Arcticibacter tournemirensis: one gene and its partner. The main gene of each other region encodes a partner of the protein of the gene in region 2 in a complex. Links are inferred from orthologs where the notes say so. Each region holds a gene or a part of one and is shown on either strand. Other genes may lie near its edges.

Region 1 (4,954 bases), 3.0 Mb from region 2 along the record:
ATTTAATGCAGAGATAAACACTGCCGGACTGACATGACGGCTCATCCAGCTGTTTTTGAATTCGTCAAGAGTCAATGTGCCGCTCTCCTCAGATCCTTCATGGGTATACGCGTCTATCTTGTTGAATACTGTAATAGTATTCTTATCTGCAGCGCCTAAGTCCTTTAACGTCTCATTCACTGTCCGTATCTGATCTTCAAAGTTAGGGTGTGATATATCTACCACATGAATCAGGATATCTGCCTCACGCACTTCGTCAAGTGTTGATTTGAAACATTCTACAAGGTGATGGGGCAGCTTTCGGATAAAGCCGACGGTATCCGACAGAAGGAACGGAAGATTCTCTATCACCACTTTACGCACCGTGGTGTCGAGGGTAGCAAATAGCTTGTTTTCCGCAAAGACATCCGATTTGGAGATCATGTTCATGATAGTTGATTTGCCTACATTAGTATAGCCAACCAAAGCGGCCCTTACTAGTTCTCCCCGGTTCTTTCTCTGTGTCTCATTCTGCTTGTCAATTAGCTTGAGCTTTTCCTTCAATAGGGCTATTTTATTCTGGATCATCCGGCGGTCACTTTCTATCTGCGATTCTCCCGGACCACGCATCCCGATCCCTCCTTTTTGCCGTTCAAGGTGGGTCCACATGCGTGTTAACCGTGGTAACAAGTATTGCAACTGAGCCAGTTCAACCTGCGTTTTCGCCTGGGCTGTTTGTGCGCGCCGTGCAAAAATGTCGAGAATGAGGTTGCTTCTGTCGAGTACTTTTACCTGTAGTTCCCGCTCTATATTTCTAAGTTGCGAAGGTGAAAGCTCATCATCAAAAACAACAAGATCTATCTCTTCCGATTTTACATATGCATCTATCTCTTCAAGCTTTCCTTTTCCCACAAACGTGGCCCTGTCGGCCCTTAGCATTTTTTGCGTAAAGGTTTTCTCTGTTATTCCTCCAGCGGTGTCAACCAGAAACTCTAGTTCTTCAAGGTACTCACGTTCCAGTTCTTCGGTCTCATCAGGAGTAATGATACCAACCAGGACTGCCCGCTCCGGCTTTATCGCCGTATCATAAAATTTTTGTCTCGCCATTTATCTATTTCAAGAATCAAGAGTTCGAAGATTGTACTTCTCCGGCTTTCTCTCAATAACAATTTATATTTTTTTATGTTCAGGAGGTTAAATACCCGAACGTTTAACTTATACCCCTGGGATTTTACCTGCGAAATTTCTCATAGCTTCGCCCGGATTGACCTCTTTCATGAAATTCTCTCCAATGAGAAATCCATTAAAACCTGCTTTCTTTAGTTCAGCAATTGTTTCAGGGTTGCTAATACCACTCTCTGACACCTTTAAAAAGCGGTCGGGAATTTTATCTGCCAGATCAAAAGAATGCTGAACAGAAACCGAAAAATCACTCAGATTTCTGTTGTTTACCCCTATAGCATCCAAGTCGTCGCAAATACTCTCTTCCAGTTCCCGCAGATTATGTACTTCAAGCAATACGTTCAATCCAATACTTTTTGCCAGCCGGGCAAACTTAACAACAGTTTGGGGCTTCAGGATGGAGGCAATGAGTAAAATGATGTCTGCGCCAATGGCCTTTGCTTCGATGATCTGATGTTCATCAAGAATAAATTCTTTTCGCAGGATAGGAATGGTGTTCACCGCCCTTGCCTCTACCAGGTCTCTGATACTGCCGCCGAAGAACTTTTGGTCCGTCAGCACGGATAGGGCCGAGGCTCCCGCATCAGCGTATTGCTTGGTTATCATTGACGCTTCTACCTTATTGTTAATAATGCCCTTCGATGGTGAGGCCCGTTTAAACTCGGCAATGATGCCGGTCCTTTCAGGCGCAAGCATAAATTCCCGCAGCGAATAACACTTTCTTTCAAACAGTTCGCTTTCTTCCAACCGCGTTATAGGTACCGATGCCCGTGCTTCTTTAATCTCTATAAGCTTGTGAGATACAATCTCGTCAAGAATACCTCCCGGTCGCTTAAATGGAGATGAAGAATCTGATATATACATACTTAATTTTTTTTAGCTATTGTTAATTGGCCAATTGCTGTTGGCTTTCAGCAATCAGCAATTGGCCTTTAGCAGTTGGTAATTGACTGTTAGCAATACTTTCCATTTTTAACTCTTAACTTTCCACTTTTAACCTTCTGCTTTCTCCCCTTAGCCTTCAACTTTCCACCTTTAACTTTCCACCTTTAACTTTCTAGTACGACCTGCAATACTTAACCCTCGGCCAGCCAGTTTTGGATCATTGCTTTTCCATATTCAGTAAGAACCGATTCAGGATGAAACTGCACTCCCTTCACATTATATTTTAGATGCCTTAGGGCCATTATCACGCCTTCTGTGTCTTTGGCAGTAATTTTGAGGTCATCAGGAAGATCTTCCTGATTTACAGCCCAGGAATGATATCTGCCGATTTTAAACGTTGCAGGCAGCCCATTAAACAGAGGCTCTTGATTATCGAGTACCTGCATATCTGTCGCTCTTCCGTGTACCGGATACGACAAGTTATAGAGGCTACCGCCAAATACTTCTGCAATTGCCTGGACTCCGAGACATACACCTAAAATACTCTTTTTCGTAGCGTAGGTCTTAATTACATCCAGAAGTAAACCGGCTTCCGAGGGGATGCCAGGTCCGGGGCTTAATACAATCTTGTCAAACTGTTCTACATCCTCCAGCTTAAACTTATCGTTCCTCCACACGGTGGGCTGATGGCCGCATTCATTGAGCAGGTGTACAAGGTTAAACGTGAACGAATCGTAGTTATCTATTACTAATATCTTCATTCTTCAATCTTTTGAATTTTAGGAACTATGCTCTCTGCCATTTCGATAGCTTTCCGTAAGGCCATGATCTTATTGTTCACTTCAGTCAGTTCACTCTGTGGATCTGAGTCAGCCACTATCCCGGCGCCGGCCTGATAATGAAGTACATTATGCCGACTCATGAATGAGCGGATCATGATCGCATGATTAAAATCGCCGTTGAATCCCATATACCCGATTGCTCCGCTGTAGAAGCCACGTCCCGCATTTTCATAACGGTCTATCAGCTGCATGGCCATATATTTTGGTGCACCGCTTAAGGTCCCGGCGGGAAAAGTATCGCCTACTACATAAAACGGATCTGCTTCTGATTGTAGCCTGCCAGTTACTTTAGAAACCAGGTGAATGATATGCGAATAATACTGCACTTCCTTGAACGCCTTTACCTGCACTTCATTACAGTGACGACTCAGATCGTTGCGGGCCAGGTCTACAAGCATCACATGTTCTGCACTCTCTTTGGGATCGTTCTCAAGTTTTTCAGCAAGCTGGGCGTCAAGTATATCATTTCCAGTACGTCTGAAAGTACCTGCTATAGGGTAGATCGTTGCCTCCCCGTTCTTAATAGTAAGTTGGGCTTCCGGAGAAGATCCGAATAACTTAAAGTTCCCATAATCAAAATAGAACAGGTAGGGCGAGGGGTTTATGGAACGAAGAGCCCGGTAAACATTAAATTCATCGCCAAGAAATGGTTTTGAAAAGCCTCTCGAAGGAACTATCTGGAACACATCTCCCCGGTAGATGTGTTTTTTCATATTCTCTACTATTTGGATAAACTCGTCGTCTGTTTGATTCGAGCTTTCTACAGCTATCGTTTCGAAAGGATACTGGGGGAAATCTTTATTCTGAGTCAGATACTGAAGCCTCTCCAGTCCTCCCTGTCCGTCTTTCTCTGTTTTGTGTTCAAATAGATAAAGCTCATTCTTAAAATGATCGATCGCAATTACATAGCGATAGATATGATACTGCATCATCGGGATGCTCCGTTCTTCCGAAAGAGGCGAGTTTAAACGGATATCTTCAAAGTGCTGAATTGTTTCGTATGTGAAATATCCGAACAGTCCATTGGAAATAAACTTAAAAGAACTATCGTCATCATATTCAAACTGGTTGCGAAAATAGGTTACCTGCTCCTGGAGATTGAGTTCCTGTGTTGCTATCTCATTGGATAATCCATCGGGATAATAGGCCCTAAAAGCATTTTTATCAAGAGTTATTCCTGCAATAGGATCACAGCAAACATAACTCATGCTATTCTCGCGGCTGTGGTAATCTGAACTTTCAAGCAGGATGCTATTGGGGAAAACGTCGCGGAGACGTAAATAAATGCTTACCGGAGTCGTAGTGTCCGCAAGCAATTTCTTATAGGAAGTATATAATCTATACATAATATTAAGCTGTTTTCTGTTTCGTTTACGACTACCGGGAAATAAAAAACCCGGCGTTTTAGCGTCGGGTTATATTTATTATCTGTTTCGGTTGCAAAAACTATTCAGTATAAACATATCTGTTCCCGGCGCTGCTTATAGCGTGCCACCACCAGTTTTGAGTATGTTTTATGATTAACATTTTACAAATGAAGTTAAAGCAAATTGAAATAGCAAACTTTTTGTAATATTAACGACTGATACCTAAAAGAGGTCGGCCTCCCAGAACGATCGCTATAACAATTATAAGTAAAGCCAAGCCAAAATATATAGCTATAGAACGGTGTTTTGCAACATTGTTCAGTGCCCTTTTTGATTTGGCATTCCCTATAGTGATGAGCACTGCGGCAATCAACATCATTGCAACATGCTCTACGGTCCAGTAACGAAGTGTACTGTCCTTCATTGTTGCACCTCCGAACTGAACGAAAGGACTATAAAAGTAAAGAACAAGGCCGAGCACAACTTGCAGGTGCGTAGAGATAAGTGTGATCAGATTAAGACTTTTATTCCCCTTGGTATAATCCCTGTTTCCAAACCAGCCCGCAAAAGCAAGAATAACAGCGATTACCAATGCAAAAAAAACAACAAAACGTAGTCCGGAATGGGCCTGAAATAAAATCTCGTACATAAAAACGCTAATTAATATCCAAAGAAACAAAAAATGTACGGATAAAAAGA
Region 2 (4,827 bases):
GAATTACCCATCTGACCGTCGGGTAAACCTACAGCCATACCCGAAGCTTCTAATTTCGAATTGGGGTATGTAGTTACCAGATAGTCAAAGAAAGGTGTATTTGCTGCAAGTATTGCATTGGATTTATCGGCCCGGCCGTAGCCCCAGCCGTCCAGAATAATAAGTGCTAATTTTTTAGTTTCCACGAAGCAAATATACATTTGAATTCTTCCGATACAAAGTGACGGATGTCATATTTATGCTGTTTATAGACTGAACAAATAACATCAAGAAATGTATTTGTTATTTTAGCGCGTTATGAAAGAAGACAAAGAGTTACTTTTCAAATTTATTAAAGACGCTTTACTTGAAGATATAGGGGATGGCGACCATACATCTCTTTCAACTATTCCTCAGGCGAAGCAGGGAACAGCAAAGCTTTTGATTAAAGAAGACGGTATTCTTGCCGGAGTTGACGTGGCTTTGGAGATATTTAAACAGGTTGATCAACAGCTTCACGCAGAAGTATTTATTCATGACGGTGCAGCGGTAAAACCAGGAGACATCGTATTAACAGTTAAAGGTCCTGTTTATTCCATCCTTACCGCAGAAAGACTTGTTCTTAATATTATGCAGCGCATGAGCGGTATCGCTACTACCACAGCGCGGATTGTTGATCTTATTAAAGATACAGGAACGAAAATTCTCGATACCAGAAAAACTACTCCCAATATGCGGTTTCTTGAAAAAATGGCAGTTAAGATAGGAGGAGGGGTAAATCATCGGTTTGGTTTATACGATATGATCCTGATTAAAGACAATCACGTCGATTACGCCGGCGGAATAAAGCAGGCACTGCAAGCAGCAAAGAGATATCTCACAGAGAAAGGTTTGAATATTCAGATAGAAATTGAGGTCCGTAACAAGGCGGAATTGCTGGAAGTGATTGAGAATGGAGGTGCTGATAGAATCTTGCTCGATAACTTCAACTTTGAACAGCTGCGGGAGGCGGTAGAGTTGGTCGGAAACAGGTTTGTAACTGAGGCTTCGGGTGGCATAACAGAGGAGAATGTTCGTGAATATGCCCTTTGTGGCGTTAATTATATCTCCATGGGTGCATTAACTCATTCCGTTAAGAGTTTGGATATGAGTTTAAAGGCTATTTAGCACAACATAAAATAGTATATTGCATTTATTTGACTTTTCTTTTTTAGTATAATTGCAGGCTGAATGATATCTGTATATTCTATTTCGGCACTTATTGCTGCTTATCTTTTTGGTTCCATTCCCAGTGCAGTATGGATTGGGCAGGCTTTTTATGGAATTGACGTTCGTGAATATGGTAGCGGAAATGCCGGTGCAACAAACACTTTTCGTGTATTAGGGAAGAAAGCGGGCATTACTGTAATGACGATCGACATACTGAAGGGTTTTACGGCAACTAATCTTGCCTACCTGATAGGACTATCTGTAACGGGGCCGCAGCATTCCATTCAGTTTGTGAATTACCAGCTTGCCCTTGGTATTACGGCCGTTATGGGGCATTTATTTCCGATATTTGCAGGGTTTCGTGGAGGAAAGGGCATTGCCACCCTCTTCGGAATGGTACTCGCTGTCCATTTAAATGCTGCGTTATTTTGTGTTACAGTATTTTTATTTGTTTTGCTGGTCTCAAAATATGTCTCGCTAAGTTCAATAGCGGCAGGGTTTTCCTTTCCGTTAAGCATCATTTTTGTTTTTCATTCGCCCTTGCGTTCTATTGTTTTATATGGGATGTGTATATGTATACTCATATTGGTAACGCATCAAAAGAACATAGAACGTTTACTTCGGGGAAAAGAATCTAAAGTAAATATGTTCAGAAAAAAAACAGGTTGAGGCTATATGGTGTTATGCAACAAATAAGATTGTATTTATGAAACATATAAGAAAGTTTAGTACCGCTTTATTAATTTTAGTAGCTGCGGCGTGCTCGACGGTTCCTCTTACCGGACGCAGGCAATTAAATCTCGCCAATTCGGATGAAATACAACAACAGTCTATTCAATCCTATCGCCAGTTTTTAAGCGATCCCAAAACGAAAGTTGTAAAATCTGGTTCTGATGCGCAGCGGGTGAAAACCGTGGGCAGTAGGATAGCAAGTGCTATCGACCGGTACCTTAGTCAGAATGGCTATGCCAATCAGTATAATTTTAAATGGGAGTTCAACCTTGTTGAAAGCAAAGATATTAACGCCTGGTGTATGCCAGGAGGTAAGGTTGCGGTATATACCGGAATTATTCCTGTAGCTCAGACAGATGCTGGACTTGCCACTGTAATGGGGCACGAAATTGCCCATGCTATCGCCAGGCATGCTGAAGAGAGGTATTCTCAGACACTTGGAGCGCAGGCAATCGGTGGTGTTGTTGGAGCTGCAGCGGGATCAGAAACCATCAATCAGTTGTACGGTCTCGGCGGACAACTTGCATTGTTAAAGTATGGCCGCAGTCAGGAATCCGAAGCAGATCGCCTGGGCCTGATTTTTATGGCAATGGCGGGTTACGATCCCAACAGTGCGGTTACGTTCTGGAAAAGGATGGCATCCTCTAAACAGGGGAATGGTGCTCCTCCTGAGTTTTTAAGTACCCACCCTAGTGATGCAACGAGGATTTCAGCCATCCAGAAACGTCTGCCAGAAGCGATGAAGTACTATAAGAAGTGAGTTGAACGTTAAGTTGTTGAAAGTTAAAAGTTGAAGGTTGAAAGTTGAAAGTTGAAAGTTGAAAGTTGAAAGTTGAAAGTTGAAAGTTCAGCCTTGAACGTCGTAAGCTAATAGCTGATAGCCAACTCTCGCTCAGCATTCAATTGACTGGTTCAAAATACTAAAGATAGCCTTTGCTTTCAGGATGCATTCTTCATACTCCTTGGAAGCATCAGAAGCAAAGGTTATCGCGCTTCCAGCCTGAAAGGACAAATATCCGTTTTCTTCGTTGTAAAGAAGCGTTCGGATCACAACATTAAAGTCAAAATCTCCTCCCGGAGCAAAATATCCAACTGCTCCTGAAAAGACCCCTCGTTTGGTTAGCTCGTATTGTTCTATCAGCTCCATTGCGCTCACTTTAGGTGCGCCTGTCATTGAGCCCATAGGGAATGTCCGCTTCACTATTTCTGCATTTTGAAGCGAAGGATCGGCCTGGCACACAACCGTGGATATCATCTGATGGACATGCCGGAACGTATAAATGCCGAAAAGCTCTTCGACTTCTACTGTGCCGGGGATTGCACATCGGGTTAAATCATTCCTCACCAGGTCTACTATCATAACGTTTTCTGACCGCTCTTTCTCGTTGTTTTTTAGCTCATCCTTTAAGAACTTGTCTGTTTCGGCGTTCCCACCGCGCGCTGAAGTACCCTTGATAGGCTGGGAGATGAGTTTGTTATCCCTGCGGCATAAAAACCGCTCGGGCGTAGCAGAAATGATGAACTGTTTTCTAAGCTTAAAAAAAACCGAAAAGGGAGCAGGTGATAAATTGTTAAGCAGTTTGAATGCGGTTACAGGATCTAGTTTCGCATCAGTAGCATAAAACTCCTGACACAAATTAACTTCATAAATATCTCCTCTGGCAATATGCCTTTTTATCTGATGAACAGTGTCGATGTAACTAGCCTTGCTGAACCTGCTTTTAACACTTCCTTTAAAGAATATCGGAACATCCCGCACTGTTTCCTTTTCTATCAGTTGGGCCAGCTCAGTGGCATCAGGAGACTGTATTTCGACAATATTCCCTCTGATAATTATCAAATGGCGTGGCACAAAAAAAAACAAGTCGGGGAATTGAAGGTGATCCGGATTTTCAGAGCTTAAATCCTCAAGCTCATTTTTCAGGTCATAACTGAGGAAACCTGGAATCCAGCAATTATATTGACTGAGGAAGAATTCCAGCTTTTTAAAGCCTTCATCTTTATATGAATCAACTTCATGCAAGACGTCGGCAGCAATTAAGGTGTCAAATGCCGAATAACGATCGGAATATTGATTAGAATTCAAAAAACAGGCCACTTCTTTCGAAGCGGCCCATTGTAAAACCTTGTCTTTAAAAACAGAGATATTCTCCGGATAATGATATACAGTTTTCATTCCCGGAGTAATGTGATTAATTTAAGACTAATGTTTGGACACGATCAGGTCCTACAGATAAATACTTCACAGGCACTCCTACCTGTTTTTCAATGTATTTCACATAAGCCATCAATTTTTCAGGAACTTCTGCAATCGTTTTAATGGAGGTAAGATCTTCGTTCCATCCCTCAATTTCTTCCAATACAGGCTCGGCCTTTACCGTACAGATATCGTAAGGCATATAATCAATTACCTCACCATTGTATCGGTAATGAGTACATGCATATATCTTTTCAAAGCCACTCATTACGTCTGCTTTGGTCATTACAAGTTCTGTAACGCCGTTTAGCATTACTGCATATTTCAAAGCCGGAATATCAATCCAGCCGCAGCGTCTTGGTCTTCCTGTAGTAGCACCAAATTCGCGTCCGACAGTCCGAAGCTCTTCGCCGGTTTCATCAAATAATTCGGTAGGGAAGGGGCCACTTCCTACGCGAGTGCAATAGGCTTTAAAAATGCCGATTACCGATCCTATGTTCCGTGGTGCAACGCCAAGTCCGGTACATGCTCCGGCAGCAGTGGTGTTAGATGATGTTACAAATGGATACGATCCAAAATCAACATCCAATAAAGTTCCCTGCGCTCCTTCTGCGAGCACTGTTTTTCCTTCAGCAAGATACTGATTAACGAAGTGTTCGCTATCTACCTGAGGGATGGTTTTAAGAAAATCAATCGCCTCAAAGAACGTC

The links.
Region 1: the proteins of BDE36_RS13160 (region 2) and BDE36_RS00555 are in contact, whole or in part, in a solved structure (PDB 8RP0), measured with the Escherichia coli proteins. The link is inferred for Arcticibacter tournemirensis from one-to-one orthologs.

Annotation. Positions count from the first base shown.
Region 1 is NZ_VFPL01000001.1:120,904-125,857, reverse strand. The notes cover bases 1,023-4,022. They hold BDE36_RS00555 (anthranilate synthase component II), read right to left. Parts: upstream 2,808-4,022; coding sequence 2,238-2,807; downstream 1,023-2,237. Other genes in these bases: BDE36_RS00550 (anthranilate synthase component I family protein), read right to left, coding at 2,804-4,022; trpC (indole-3-glycerol phosphate synthase TrpC), read right to left, coding at 1,195-2,025; hflX (GTPase HflX), read right to left, coding at 1,023-1,086. In the rest of the region: more of hflX, read right to left, coding at 1-1,022; more of BDE36_RS00550, read right to left, coding at 4,023-4,234; BDE36_RS00545 (cytochrome B), read right to left, coding at 4,464-4,904. UniProt on the Escherichia coli protein: Part of a heterodimeric complex that catalyzes the two-step biosynthesis of 4-amino-4-deoxychorismate (ADC), a precursor of p-aminobenzoate (PABA) and tetrahydrofolate.
Region 2 is NZ_VFPL01000001.1:3,108,800-3,113,626, forward strand. The notes cover bases 1,955-4,827. They hold BDE36_RS13160 (anthranilate synthase component I family protein), read right to left. Parts: upstream 4,097-4,827; coding sequence 2,813-4,096; downstream 1,955-2,812. Other genes in these bases: BDE36_RS13150 (M48 family metallopeptidase), read left to right, coding at 1,955-2,680; BDE36_RS13165 (adenylosuccinate synthase), read right to left, coding at 4,113-4,827. Also shown: gpmI (2,3-bisphosphoglycerate-independent phosphoglycerate mutase), read right to left, coding at 1-185; nadC (carboxylating nicotinate-nucleotide diphosphorylase), read left to right, coding at 298-1,146; glycerol-3-phosphate 1-O-acyltransferase PlsY, read left to right, coding at 1,210-1,857; more of BDE36_RS13150, read left to right, coding at 1,895-1,954. UniProt on the Escherichia coli protein: Part of a heterodimeric complex that catalyzes the two-step biosynthesis of 4-amino-4-deoxychorismate (ADC), a precursor of p-aminobenzoate (PABA) and tetrahydrofolate.